Regions from separate parts of the Caecibacter sp. AF58-12pH5A genome, predicted to be linked through region 4. Evidence: riboswitches for the same ligand, from Rfam matches in the RefSeq annotation. Region 4 holds a riboswitch; each other region holds the start of a gene.
The links. Region 4 has a riboswitch for S-adenosylmethionine ahead of PGX44_RS02185 (MetQ/NlpA family ABC transporter substrate-binding protein). Riboswitches for the same ligand answer to the same signal wherever they lie in the genome.
Positions count from the first base shown of each region.

Region 1 (3,591 bases), on a different contig from region 4:
CTCCATTTCCATGACTACCCGTGATCCCCGGCCGGGAGAAACGGACGGCGTGAATTATTTCTTTACAGATAATCCCCATTTTGAAGAGCTGCTCGCAGAAGATGCCTTTCTCGAACACGCCAAGGTCTATGACCACTACTACGGTACACCGAAGAAATACGTCTTTGACCAGCTCGAAAAGGGCCACCACGTGATGCTGGAAATCGACATCCAAGGGGCTATGCAGGTACGCCAGCGCTATCCCCAGGCCTTGTTGATTTACATTGTACCGCCGAGCATGGACGTACTAGCCAACCGTCTGCGCAGCCGTCATACGGATGCAGAAGAAACCATTTGCGGCCGTTTGGCCAAAGCCAGTGACGAGCTGGCGTGGATTGAAAAATACGATTACCTCATCGTCAACGACGACCTGCAGGTCGCCATTGACCAGGCCTCGGCCATTTTGACGGCCGAAGCACTGAAGACGTCGCGTAATGCCCAAAAGATTGCGACTGTCCGAGATTTATACAAAAAATAGGAGAGATGCCATTATGTTGATTAAACCGACCCTCGAATCGCTCATGAAACACGTAGACAGCAAATATACCCTCGTTACCCTGGCTGCTAAACGGGCACGCCAGCTCGTAGACGGTGACGAACCCCTCGTAGACGTAGAAACGACGAAAGTCGTCTCCATTGCGATGGAAGAAATCGATCAGGGCAAGATTACCTACGAAGCGCCGAAATCGGGCATCAAATAAGGAGGGCTCTGCCATGCTTCTGGAACACAAACGAATTGTCCTCGGCATTACCGGCGGCATTTCGGCCTTTAAGGCAGCCCAGATTGCCAGCCTCCTAGGTCACCGCGGCGCAGAGGTCAAGTGCATCATGACGGAAAGCGCGACAAAATTCATTACGCCCCTGACACTGCGCAACATAACGGGCAATCCTGTGGCGGTTCACATGTTTGACGAAGTCCAGGAATTCAACGTAGAACACATCGCCTTGGCTCGCTGGGCCGACCTCTTTGTCGTCGCGCCGGCTACGGCCAACGTCCTGGGCAAGGTCGCAGGCGGCATTGCCGATGATATGCTGACAACGACGATTATGGCTACGAAGGCACCGGTGCTCTTTGTGCCGGCTATGAACAGCAATATGTACCTCAATCCTATCGTGCAGGAAAATATGGCTAAATTGAAGAAATTTGGCTACCATATTATGGAACCGGCCAGCGGCCATTTGGCCTGTGGCATTATTGGCGTAGGCCGTCTGCCTGAACCGGAAGCCATCGTCGACCAGATTGAACTGGTGGCTTGCATGGGTACGGCTCTCAAGGGCCGCAAGGTCATCGTTACGGCCGGTGGTACGCGGGAACCGATCGATCCGGTCCGCTTTATTGGCAACCATTCCAGCGGCCGCATGGGCTTTGCCATTGCCAAGGCTGCCGTCCTGGCTGGCGCCGATGTAACATTGATCTGTGGCTCTACAGATAACCTGACGACACCGGCCGGTGTAAGCCGCCGTATTGACGTGAACAGCACGCGGGACATGAAAGAAGCTGTCGATGCCTACTATGACGACTGCGATCTGGTCGTTAAGGCAGCGGCTGTGGCGGACTACCGTTCGGCTGCGCCGGCTAAGGATAAAATCAAGAAAAACGACGACGTATTGACGATCAACCTGGAAAAGAACCCGGACATTCTCTATGGCCTGGGCCAGCGCAAGACGCACCAGGTCCTCGTCGGCTTTGCTGCAGAAACGACGAACGTCCTCGCCTATGGCCAGGGTAAGCTGAAAAAGAAGAACCTGGATATGCTCGTTGCCAACGACGTCAGCGTCAAGGGTGCAGGCTTCCAAGGCGATACGAACATTGGCACGCTTCTCTTCCCAGATGGTACGATGGAAGAGCTGCAGCAAATGACCAAGTTCGAACTGGCTGAAATTATCGTCGACCGGGCTGCCAAGCTCGTTGCTGCTAAATGTGCAGCTCAGGAAGACAAATAGAGGCGTTTACTTTTTTAATGCGAAGTACTTGCATTTTAGTCCTCTTTCGTTTATACTAATACAAGTCAAACAGAATATAGTTCCATCAAGAGACGGCGGAGGGATTGGCCCTGTGATGCCGCAGCAACCTTCATACACGTGAAAGGTGCTAAATCCAACAGTAGCAACTACTGGAAGATGGGTGTGTAAAAGCCCCTCTTTTGAGGGGCTTTTTTTTACGGAACTACATGAACACTGACAGCATATAGAGTACTTAAAGGAGGAACCACCAAATGGCTAAAGACCGCGAATTCTTTACATCTGAATCCGTTACCGAAGGTCATCCCGACAAGATGGCCGACCAGATTTCCGACAGCATTCTCGACGCAATTCTGGCTAAAGACAAAAACGCCCGCGTAGCGTGCGAAACCCTCGTTACGACCGGCATGGTACATGTCGTAGGGGAAATTTCTACGACCTGCTACGTCGATATTCCGCACATCGTCCGCGAAACGATCCGCGACATTGGCTACACCCGCGCAAAGTATGGTTTTGACTGCGATACGTGCGGCATCCTTGTCTCCCTGGACGAACAGTCTTCCGATATTGCCATGGGCGTAGACGAAGCACTGGAAGCTAAAGAAGGGGAAAAGGATAAATTCGATACGATCGGTGCCGGTGACCAGGGCATGATGTTTGGCTATGCTTCGAACGAAACACCGGAATACATGCCGTTGCCTATTTCCTTGGCACACCGCCTGGCACGCCGCCTGGCACAGGTACGTAAAGACGGCACACTGCCGTACCTTCGTCCCGATGGCAAGACGCAGGTAACCGTAGAATACGAAGATGGCAAACCGGTCCGCATCGATACGATTGTCATTTCGGCACAGCACAGCCCGGAAGTAACACGGGAACAGATCGAAAAGGATCTCCTCGAACACGTCATTAAACCGATTCTGCCGGAAGGCCTCTTCGATGAAAAGACGAAGCTCTACATCAACCCGACAGGCCGTTTCGTTATCGGCGGCCCGCAGGGCGACTCGGGCCTGACAGGCCGCAAGATCATCGTCGATACGTACGGTGGCATGGCCCGTCATGGCGGCGGCTGCTTCTCCGGTAAGGATCCCACAAAGGTTGACCGTTCGGCAGCCTATGCAGCCCGTTACGTAGCGAAAAACATCGTCGCTGCCGGCCTGGCTGACAAAGTAGAAATCCAGCTCGCTTATGCCATCGGCGTAGCCCGCCCGGTTTCCATTCACGTAGAAACCTTTGGCACTGGCAAAGTGGAAAACGATGTCATTACCAAATTGATCAACAAACACTTCGACCTGCGTCCGGCCGGCATCATTGAAATGCTCGACCTGCAGCGCCCGATTTATCGCCAGACTGCTGCCTATGGCCACTTCGGCCGTACAGACGTCGATCTGCCTTGGGAAAAGACGGATAAAGCCGACGTCCTGCGTCAGGAAGCAGGCTTATAATAGGGAAGGAATGGCTCTTTTACGGGGCTGTACCAGCTATGACTTGTCATTATACCTGCATTAACAGATTGACAAAAATGCTCTTTTTGGGTATAATTTCAATGTGTGCAGTAAAGCACTCCCTAACATACATTTTGGAGGGAGG
Region 1 covers NZ_JAQDBC010000011.1:32,017-35,607, forward strand. The annotation lists gene gmk (guanylate kinase) at 1-517, shown strand, start outside; gene rpoZ (DNA-directed RNA polymerase subunit omega) at 531-740, shown strand; gene coaBC (bifunctional phosphopantothenoylcysteine decarboxylase/phosphopantothenate--cysteine ligase CoaBC) at 754-1,983, shown strand; SAM riboswitch class I at 2,063-2,167, shown strand; gene metK (methionine adenosyltransferase) at 2,256-3,446, shown strand.
Region 1: it holds a riboswitch for S-adenosylmethionine, as region 4 does, so the genes downstream of both, metK (methionine adenosyltransferase) here and PGX44_RS02185 (MetQ/NlpA family ABC transporter substrate-binding protein) in region 4, are expected to answer to the same signal.

Region 2 (3,591 bases), on a different contig from region 4:
AAGGATGCCAGCGACAAGGAACTGATTCTCGTGAGCCGCATTACGGTTCTCGTCGTCGCTGCCCTGGCCATCATCCTCGGCCTCGACCCGAACAACTACATCCTCACCATGGTTGCCTACGCCTGGGCTGGTTTTGGTGCCGCCTTTGGTCCGTGCATCCTCCTTTCCCTCTTCTGGAAACGGATGACCAAAAACGGTGCCCTGGCAGGTATTGTCGTCGGTGGCCTGACGGTCCTCATTTGGAAACAGTTTGCCTGGTTCGGCCTTTACGAAATCGTGCCGGGCTTTATCTTCTCCCTCATTGCCATTTACGTCGTCAGCAAGCTGGATGCACCGCCCAGTGCAGAAATCCAGGCTGAATTTGACCAGGCCGTGAGCTTGAAGCAAAAAATCACTCTCCTCAAAGGAAACGACGAAAAATAATAGAACTGCAAAACAGCCGTATCAGGCCCGTCCTGGTACGGCTGTTTTTTATATAGGCCCGGCAAATCCGCGCCAGGGAACATTAGAAAAAGGGTCCAGACTGCGAAGTCTGAACCCTTTCTGTATGGCACCTGAGATGACAGGAAAAAAAGTGATCACTATTAATATTCCGGTTCGATTAAGCCATATTTGCCGTGTTTCCGTTTGTATACGACGTTAATGGCTTCCGTTTCCGAATTGAGGAAAACAAAGAAATCGTGGCCGACGAGATTCATCTGCAGAATAGCTTCTTCTACGTCCATAGGACGGGCAGCGAATTTCTTGACACGGGCAATTTCAAAATCTTCTTCCGGTACAGCCGGTCCTTCGACCATAGCATCATGGAAGGAGCCGCCCTTCATACGGCGGGCAATCTTTGTTTTATACTTATGAATCTGGCGGATCATCTTATCGTACACCAGATCAATAGCGGCATACATGTCATCGTTGGCTTCTACACCACGGAGGACGACGCCGTCTACCTTCAACGTGATTTCTGCAATTTTACGATCTTTTTCGACGGAAAGAAGAGCCTGCACATTCACTTCATTTTCGAAGTATTTCGTTACCTTTTTTTCATGTTTCAAAACGTAATCTTTTAATGCCGGTGTAATTTCCAGATTCTTACCTCTAACGATTGTTGCCATAAAAAATCCCTTCCTTTCGCGAGGAGCCTCATTTTTCAAACCATCCATGCTTAAGATTTGAATACTTCGCTCCTGATATATATAGTATTCCACATCACTTTGTTAATTCCTGCTAATCCGAGGAAAAAAATTATAATTATTTTTTCTTTCTCGAACGGTATTCCAATTTAGATATTGACAAGGCCCTGTCCCCGTGCTATGATACAGGACAGTAATTCCATAGTGTATTCATCCAGAGCAATCGAGGGAATGGCCCTATGACGTTGCGGCAACCCCCTACGTGGGAAGGTGCCAAGTCCAGCGGAATGTATCCGGCAGATGAAATGATCGCAGTAATTCTACCGTCAGCATCTGTTGACGGCTTTTTTTATGAAATAACGATCACTAGGAAAATTAAGTAAGGAGTTGATCTTGTGATAACTTTTGAGAACATTACCAAGACCTACGGCGGCAAAACACACGTCCAGGCTCTAAAAGGGATCTCGCTGACCATCAACGACGGCGAAATCTTCGGCATAATCGGCAAGAGCGGCGCCGGCAAATCGACCCTCGTCCGCTGCATCAACATGCTGGAAAAACCGACAAGCGGCAAAGTCATCATTGACGACAAAGAACTGACGTCCATGTCCGACAGCCAGCTGCGGGCCGAACGCAAAAACATCGGCATGATTTTCCAGCACTTCAACCTGCTTTCGTCGCGTACAGTCTTTGATAACATTGCCTTCCCGCTGGAACTGATTGGCGCTTCCAAGGAAGTCATTGCCAGCAAGGTCGAATCCCTCCTCGAACTGGTCGGCCTGACAGACCGGCAGTACAACTACCCGTCCCAGCTCTCTGGCGGTCAGAAACAGCGTGTCGGCATTGCCCGCGCCCTGGCCAGCGATCCGAAGATTCTCCTCTGCGACGAAGCCACATCGGCCTTGGATCCGCAGACGACACAGTCTATTTTGGAACTCCTGAAGGATATCAACAAGCGTCTGGGCATTACCATCGTCATCATTACCCACGAAATGGCCGTTATCAAAGCCATTTGCGACCGCGTCGCCGTTATTGAAGGCGGCGTCATTAAAGAACAGGGCCGCGTTATCGACATCTTTGCCAGCCCTACGTCGGAAACGATGAAGGAATTTGTCAAATCTGTCGTCAATATGGAACTGCCCCAGGGCATCCGCAAGCTCGGCGTGTCTGACCAGCCTGCACCGGACCGGGATATGCTCGTACGTTTCCGCTTCAAGGGCCTGGTCACAAACGAACCGCTCGTCGTCAACATTGCCCGCAAGTTCAATCTTGACGTAAGCGTCCTCTACGGCAATATCGACTACATCCAGGATGTGCCCTTTGGCTACCTCATCGTCGTCATCATGGGCGATATGGAAGCACAGGCAAAAGCATTTGCCTACATCAAAACACAGCCTATTGAAAGCGAGGTATTAGGATATGTCCCCAGAACTCATTAAACTGATGATACAGGGCATTGAAGAAACGCTCTTCATGGTCTCTGTTTCTACTATCATTGCTGCCATCATCGGCATTCCCCTCGGTGTAACGCTGGTTATTACCGGCAAGGGCCATATACTGGAAAACCGGTTCATCAACCAGATTTTCAGCACCATCGTCAATATCATCCGCTCTATTCCGTTCATCATCCTCATGGTAGCTATCATTCCGCTGACCCGTCTCATTGCCGGCACATCCATCGGCACGACGGCTGCGTGCGTACCGCTGACCATCGTCGCCATTCCTTTCCTGAGCCGTCTCGTAGAAACGAGTATCCGCGACGTCGATTTCGGCCTCGTCGAAGCAGCCGAAGCCATGGGCGCCTCGCCCTTGCAGATCATCCGCAAGGTACTCCTGCCGGAAGCGCTGCCGACGATCATCAACAATATCACCGTGCTCATCGTCAACCTCATCGGTGCGTCGGCTATGGCCGGTGCCATCGGCGGCGGTGGTCTTGGGGATATTGCCATCCGCTACGGTTACCAGCGTTTCCAGGCTGACGTCATGCTGGCAACAATCATCATCCTGGTCATCGGTGTCAACCTGATCCAGGGCATTGGCGACTTTGCCTCCCACAAGAAGAATAAAAAATAAGTATATATAAGGAGTGTTTTCAGCTATGTTTATTTCTCTCAAAAAGGCCCTCGTTTTCGCAGCGGCCGCCTCTATTTGCCTCTTCGCTGCAGGCTGCGGCAATTCCAGTGATTCCGCTTCGTCATCTTCCTCTAAGGACGCCAACAAAGAAATTACCGTCGGCGTAACACCGGGCTTCCATGCAGACGTCATGGAACAGGTTAAGAAAGAAGCTGCCAAACAGGGCATCCTCATCAAAGTCGTCGAATTCTCTGACTATGTCACACCGGACGTAGCCTTGTCCAACAAGGAAATCGACATGAACTCGTACCAGCATAAGCCGTACATGGACAACATGGTCAAGGATAAAGGCCTGAAGCTCGTCTCCATCGGCCAGACCGTCGTCGCTCCT
Region 2 covers NZ_JAQDBC010000007.1:15,951-19,541, reverse strand. The annotation lists gene putP (sodium/proline symporter PutP) at 1-423, shown strand, start outside; gene hpf (ribosome hibernation-promoting factor, HPF/YfiA family) at 585-1,109, opposite strand; SAM riboswitch class I at 1,335-1,434, shown strand; gene PGX44_RS05030 (methionine ABC transporter ATP-binding protein) at 1,523-2,566, shown strand; gene PGX44_RS05025 (methionine ABC transporter permease) at 2,547-3,200, shown strand; gene PGX44_RS05020 (MetQ/NlpA family ABC transporter substrate-binding protein) at 3,226-3,591, shown strand, end outside.
Region 2: it holds a riboswitch for S-adenosylmethionine, as region 4 does, so the genes downstream of both, PGX44_RS05030 (methionine ABC transporter ATP-binding protein) here and PGX44_RS02185 (MetQ/NlpA family ABC transporter substrate-binding protein) in region 4, are expected to answer to the same signal.

Region 3 (3,591 bases), on a different contig from region 4:
AACCTTCACAGTACGTCGTATTTCCTACGGCGTAGGCGTAGAACGTACCTTCCTGGTACACTCCCCGCGTCTGGCTAAAATCGAAGTATCGCGCCGCGGCATTGTTCGCCGTGCAAAACTGAATTACCTGCGCGGCCTTACAGGCAAAGCTGCCCGTATCCGCGAACGTCGGTAATAACAGAACTTCCTATTACAAGAACAGAAAACAGGAGCCCTCAAAAAAGGGCTCCTGTTTTGCATAGCCTTCCCTGGGGGGAAGGTACGCGAGGCGCAGCCTCGTGGGGAAGAGGCGAAATGAGCCGCCATAAAGGTGATAGACAAAGCGGGGAGAGTCCGCGAGGCGCAGCCTCGGGGGAGAGAGGGAAACGGTACAACCATAACGTGGATAGACAAAAAGGGGAAGGTACCCGTTGCGCAAGTAATGGGGGAAAGAGGCGTAACGCCCCCGTGCGGGCGTTACGCCGTCACTACTCCATGCGTGAAAAAAATTCACGCATGGAGCCAATCCCGTGCGCGTGTTACGCCGTCACTACTTAATGCGTGAAAAAATTTCACGCATTAAGCCGATCCCGTGTGCGGGCGTTACGGCCTAATCACTCCGAGCTTGAAAGAATTTCAAGCCCGGAGCCAACGGGACAACCATAACGTTAATTAATCACTAATCGACGGAAAACCGAAGCACCCATAACGCCCACATCCCTTGAAACCTACGAAAAAAATTGATACAATACACATGAGGAACTGAACTACCTAGCATCTTCAGTGGAAGGTACTGTGGTAGAGGCACCTCTATAGGAAAAACTGTAGAAAAGGAGTCTATGCAGTATGGTGGCTTTGGAGAAAGCTACTGCTGCATAGGCTCTTTTTGTATTTTCAGCAGATTAAAAAATTCTCTCGATTTTCTCTTTTTCATAAGCAAAACAAAAATTCCTCACACCCATCAGCCCATTGAACTCCCAAAAAAGCTCTCACGCCAGCCCTTCATAACACCCAATCCGCCTTGTACACGGACTTGTCCTTATCCAACTACGCTGGAAAATGACACGTTCCTGCAATATACGCAGAAAATCTTCCTGCGTGTCATGCGCTGCAGTTCATCGCTCGTGTTACGGCAGGACAATTCCTTTAGAAATGACGGAAACTGCGAGGCCTTTCTTCGTGTGGCAAGGGCAACACATTCATAGAATTACAACGACGCCACGCTTCACGAGGGCGTTTTTTTCTTTTTCAGATAGGGAAATACATGTATATCCCACACGGACATGATAGAAATTTGTACAACTATACCTGTACCGTTGCAGAAAGCTAAATGCTGTTATTCCTAGGTCGCTAGTCATAAAAAAGCCTGATTATAGGCCTTTATGAAGTACGTGAAAAAAGTTTCAACTTTTAGAACTTTATTCTAAAATCCCTCTTGACAAGACGCAACGCATAGTGTACCATAACCGTAAACATTGCAATGTTTGCTTCACCAATTCAAAAAAGAAAATTCTGCTGAGGGGCAGAAGAGGGGTATTAATCATGACTTACGTAAAAAATTACATCATGTGTTGTTGTTGTAGCTCCTAGTGTGCTGATACAACAAGAACCGTATCAAAACTGAATTGCACACAAATCATCCAGAGCAGCTGAAGGACTGGCCTTATGACGCTGCGGCAACCTCCTGTGAGGGCAGGAAGGTGCCAATTCCAGCAGGATCTAATACCTGACAGATGAGTAGGGGTTAAGTGCATGGCATATGCGCGTACTATCTGTCTGGGTAGTGCGCTTTTTTTTACAAACAATCATAAAAAGATAGGGGTGTTTTCGTATATGGCACAGGGGACATATACAGAGGCTGCGCATCGTTCCAGCCTCTTAAGCAGTGAAGATTGGTGGGCCGTGTGGCTCGGGTTATTTATATCCGTACTCGGCTCTAGCCAGATTTTAGGTATTAACGTATTAGGCTGGGTGCCATCCTTTGGCGTCTGGATCGATCCGCTTCAAGCCGTCAAGGCCAATTCGGGGGAATTTGCCTGGCTCGGCGGACTGGGCTCCGTAGTGGCAGCCTACCTTTTCGTCTTAGCCGTTACGACCATTGGGGCCTACTTCATGGGGACAAAAGTAAAGAAATTCGCCCTCGGCCTGACCGTCATTTACTGGATTACTATTATTTCCAACATTATTGGCAACTACGCCTACTTGGCCGCTACGCCGAACAAGCGCGAAGCCTTCCAGATTCCCTGGTCCTTGAGCTTGGGCGAACTGGGCTTCGTCGTGGCTCTCTTAGCCGGACTCATTATTGGCAACTTCTTTCCTAAGATTTCCCGTTTTCTTTCAGACGCCGCCAAGCCGGAATGGTACATCAAGACCGGCATCGTCATCCTTGGCATGAACATCGGCATCCAGACCATCAGCGCCATGAGCCTGGCCAGTACGGTCATCATCCGTGGCATGTGCGCCGTCGTCGAAGCCTACCTCATTTACTGGCCTGTGGTTTACTTCATTGCCCGTAAGTTCTTTCACTTTACGCCTGAATGGGCAGCACCGATGGCGTCAGGCATTTCCATCTGCGGCGTCGCCGCAGCCATTGCTACAGGCAGTGCAATCCGGGTCCGGCAAATCGTACCGACCATCCTGGCTTCCGTCATTATCGTTTTCGTCGCCGTAGAGCTTTTGGTCCTGCCCTTTGCGGCAGCCTTCTTCCTTTCCGGAGAACCTATGGTAGCCGGCTCGTGGCTCGGCCTGGTCGTCAAGAGTGATGGCGGTGCCGTCGCCTCCGGTGCCATTGCGGACACACTGATCCGCAACGCAGCCCTGCAGCAATACGGCGTGAACTACCAGGAAGGCTGGATCCTCATGGCCACGACAACATCAAAGGTCTTCATCGATGTCTTCATCGGCGTCTGGTCCTTCATCCTCGCCGTCGTCTGGTCCGTCTACCACCTCAACAGCCGCACGGCTCAGGGCGGTAGCGCACACGTATCAAAACGGGAAATTTGGGAACGCTTCCCGAAATTCATCATCGGCTTCGTTGCCGCCTTGGTCCTCATGTTTGCCGCCGGCTATGTCTTCCCGGACATCGTCTCTGCAGCTAAAGCAGGCGCCGGCCAGGCCAACCTCCTGCGCAGCATCTTCTTCGGCCTTTGCTTTTTCTCCATTGGCCTCGTCACCAACGTACGTAAGCTCTGGCACGCAGGCCTGGGCCGCGTCGTCGGCGTCTATGCCATTGCGCTCGTAGGCTTCATCATCTGGGTCGGCCTCATCATTTCCTGGATTTTCTATCACGGCATCGTACCGCCAACTGTTTAAGCAAGAGGGGACACATTTCGTAGTATCAACATATCGTAGATTTTAGAGGGGGAATTACACATGGCAGCAGAACGCTTAGCAACAGCAGACGAATATTATTATAAACATCAGAACAACGAAATCAGCGTAGAACGGAACCGCGCAGAAATGGACCTGGACGAAGACGAATACTTTCCCTTGCAGCCCATTGAAAAGAAACTTTGCGCGTACTCCTTTGGCCCGGGCATCGTCCTCATGGCCGCATTCATCCTGGCCTTTGAAGTAATCTAAGCTTCACCCGGGAAAAGAACGAGGAATTTT
Region 3 covers NZ_JAQDBC010000017.1:3,009-6,599, reverse strand. The annotation lists gene rplS (50S ribosomal protein L19) at 1-175, shown strand, start outside; SAM riboswitch class I at 1,613-1,719, shown strand; gene PGX44_RS08460 (putative sulfate exporter family transporter) at 1,813-3,291, shown strand; gene PGX44_RS08455 (hypothetical protein) at 3,352-3,561, shown strand.
Region 3: it holds a riboswitch for S-adenosylmethionine, as region 4 does, so the genes downstream of both, PGX44_RS08460 (putative sulfate exporter family transporter) here and PGX44_RS02185 (MetQ/NlpA family ABC transporter substrate-binding protein) in region 4, are expected to answer to the same signal.

Region 4 (3,591 bases):
GTTATTCTAATTGTATTATACAAGAGCCATAAGGGAAAAACAAGTAAGCCCCCTGCTGCGTGGCAGGGGGCTTAGGAAGGTGACACTTAGAGCAGTGTCTTGACGGCGGACGTAATGCGTTCCGCTACGTAAGGGCTGTTCATCGTATAAATGTGTACGCCGTCGACGCCATTAGCCAAGAGATCGACAATCTGATCGATGGCATAGGCAATGCCTGCATCGCGCAAGGCAATGTTGTCGTGGCCGTATTTGGTCAGAATCTTTTGGAACTTAAGGGGCAAGGAAGCACCGCAGAGAGTAACCATGCGTTCAATTTGCTTTTTGTTCGTCACGGGCATGATGCCTGCTTCGATAGGAACGTGAATGCCGGCCTTTTCCTTTTTTTCCAGGAAGGAATAAAAGCACGCGTTATCAAAGAAGAGCTGGGAAATGAGCTCGCTCGCCCCGGCCTCTACTTTGATCTTCAGGGCGTCAATATCGGCCTGCAAATTTTTGGCTGCCTGGTGGCCTTCGGGATAGCAGGCGCCGATGATATTGAAGTCGTCGCCGGTCTCCTGGCGGATGAAGGAAATGAGATCGCTGGCGTGGGCAAAATCGTGTTTTGGCTCAATGTCCGGCGTGCGGTCACCGCGCAGAGCAAGGATATTTTCAATGCCTTCCTTTTTTAATTCCTGCAAAATAGAGCGGACATCGTTTTGGTCCAAGTTGATGCACGGCAAGTGGGCCGCTGTTTCGCAGCCCAGCTTTTTGATGCGGCTGGCTACCTCTACGGTCCGTGTTCCGCCCTGGCCGCCGGCACCGCAGGTGACGCTGATAAAATCAGGCGACAGCTTGCTTAGCTCCGTGAGGGTAGGAAAAACCGTTTCTACAGGCATGTCCTTTTTTGGCGGAAAGACTTCAAAGGAAAAGACAGTTTTTTTGGCAAAGAGATCACAGGTTTTCATAACATAGGCTTCCTTTTTTTTGGTATAGTCTGACTGGGTTAGGCGTTAGAAGCTGGCGAGGATGGCGCCCTGATACTTATCTTCGATGAATTTCTTTACTTCCGGTGATTGCAGGGCTTGCTGGAGCTCTTTGATTTCCGGACGATTTTCATCGCCTGCCCGGACGGCCAGAATGTTGGCATAGGGCGAGTCCTTATCTTCGATAAAGAGAGCGTCCTTCAGCGGATTGAGACCGGCTTCGAGGGCGAAGTTCGTATTGATCAGGGCAATGTCTACGTCTTCCAGTGAACGGGGAATCTGAGCGGCTTCCAGTTCGACGAACTGCAGGTGTTTGTCATTTTTGACAATGTCCTGGACGGTAGAAGAGATGCTGCCGCCATCTTTGAGGCTGATGAGGCCAGCCTTTTGCAAGATCAGGAGCGCCCGGCCGCCATTGGTCGGGTCATTGGGAATGGCTACCTTGGCACCGTCCGGCAGCTGATCCAGGCTGGTAATCTTTTTGGAATAAATGCCCATCGGTTCGATGTGTACCTTGCACAGGGCTACGAGGTTGGTGCCATGTTCGGCATTGAATTTGTCCATGTAGGGCTGGTGCTGGAAGAAGTTGGCATCGATTTCCTTGTCATTTAAAGCCAGGTTAGGCTTGACATAATCGGTGAATTCGACGACGTTGAGGTCAATCCCCTTTGCGGCTAAGAGTGGTTTGATCTGTGCCAGAATTTCCCCATGCGGTACCGGCGTGGCACCGACGGTGATCTTAGTGTTGTGTGAAACCTCGTGACCGCCTGTAGGCTTATCACCGCCACAGCCGCTTAAGAGAACGGAAAAGGATAAGAGCATCGTGGCTGCAGCCAGTGTAAAAATGTGTAGTTTTTTCATATACGTTAGGCCTCCTTGATTATGGAATATATAATGAATCGATTCGGATAGAAAAGAAAAAGACCCTTTCCCGAGAGAGAAAGAGTCTGCGTTTTCTTTATCTATCGGAATTGCTTCCGCAGGAATTGGCACCGTGTAATCGGTTGCCGGGTTTCATAGGGCCAGTCCCTCCACCACTCTGGATAAAAGCGCAATGAAGCTCATCTGTACAAGTCAATCGTATAGAAGCCACTGCTAATGAAATTGTTGATATTGATTGTATCATGTAGAGAAAATTTGTCAATATAAGAAAAATGATATGACAAAAATATATAAATAGGAATACTTATATGCGAAATCCGGCACGACACATGCCCGGGCTGACGGGCTTTCCTGCCTATGCCCTTGACTTTACGGGAAAAGAACGTATAATTACAAGTAAACTATATGAGTAAGTATCGATGAACGAAACGAGTACATGTGCAACGACAGGTACAGCGAGCCGATGGTAGTGAAAGTTCGGCCCTAGGTCAGCAGATGGAATGGATTCGGGAGATGCGGCCTGAACGGTAACCAGTAGGGTTCGACGGTGTAGTTCCACCGCTATCAAAGAACCGTGTATCGCGTTATGCTGTACATGCAGAGCTGGGCTCGTACGAGCCAATGTGGGTGGTACCGCGGAAGATTCAACCTTTCGTCCCTGTCAGGGGATGGAAGGTTTTTTTATTGTCGTAAAAAGGAGAGAAGACCTATGTTAGAAATGCGGGATGTCTGTTTTCGTTATGGGAATGGGACTCCTATTCTGGAACATATGAATGTAGAAATAGGTGCCGGTGAGTTCATTGGCTTAGGCGGCCGTAACGGTTGTGGCAAAACGACGGTGACGCGGCTGCTCATGGGCCTGGAAAAGCCCGTTTCCGGTGAAATCCGCTATGATGGCAAAATTATCAATGAAGACGATGCGTCCCGGCGCAGTGCTTTCATTGGCTATGTGTTCCAGCGGCCGGAACGGCAGATGTTTCGCCCGACCGTACGGGATGAAGTCGCCTATGGGCCACAGCAGTTTGGCCGTCAGGCTGATGAAATTGAAGCCTCTGTACAAGCAGCACTGGAACAGACGGGCCTGTCGGACCTGGCCGATGCCTATCCGCCTAATTTAAACCGTGGCGAAAAACAGCGCGTTGCCATTGCCTCTGCCATTGCCATGCACACGCAGTATCTCATTCTCGATGAACCGACGAGTGGTCAGGACAGTGCCGATAAGGAAGACCTCATGCAGCTCTTGACCAAATTGAACCGTCAAGGACTGACGGTCCTCATCATCAGCCACGACATGGATATTTTCGCCGAATACTGTCACCGCGTCCTGGTCATTGGCCATCATACGAAGGCCTTTGACGGCACACCGGAAGAGCTCTTTACCAAGCGGGATGATCTCTATGATCTGGGTCTTAGCCGGCCCGATTCCGTTACCTTGTCCCTGTCCGTACCGGGCCTGCCTTATTGCAAGTCCATGAAGGATTTTACGGCAGCTATGCTGCAGAAACTAGGAGGCCAAAAATGATGCAGCGTTTTGTACCTGTAACGAAACTGATTGGCACGGCAGCCTTCTCTTTCTGGGCTCTCGTCATCCATACGCCCGTGCCGCTGGCGGTGCTGGTAGTCATTGAATTGTGCCTGTTGGCGCTGTGCGGTAATTTTAAGAGTACGAGCAAGGCCGTTTTGAGCCTGGCCGTGTTTGCCGTGTTCCTGGCCGTTGTCCAGCTCATCGGCGGCGGCTCGCTGGAAT
Region 4 covers NZ_JAQDBC010000002.1:202,617-206,207, forward strand. The annotation lists gene metF (methylenetetrahydrofolate reductase [NAD(P)H]) at 87-944, opposite strand; gene PGX44_RS02185 (MetQ/NlpA family ABC transporter substrate-binding protein) at 990-1,823, opposite strand; SAM riboswitch class I at 1,918-2,012, opposite strand; T-box leader at 2,255-2,507, shown strand; gene PGX44_RS02190 (energy-coupling factor ABC transporter ATP-binding protein) at 2,554-3,366, shown strand; gene PGX44_RS02195 (energy-coupling factor transporter transmembrane component T family protein) at 3,366-3,591, shown strand, end outside.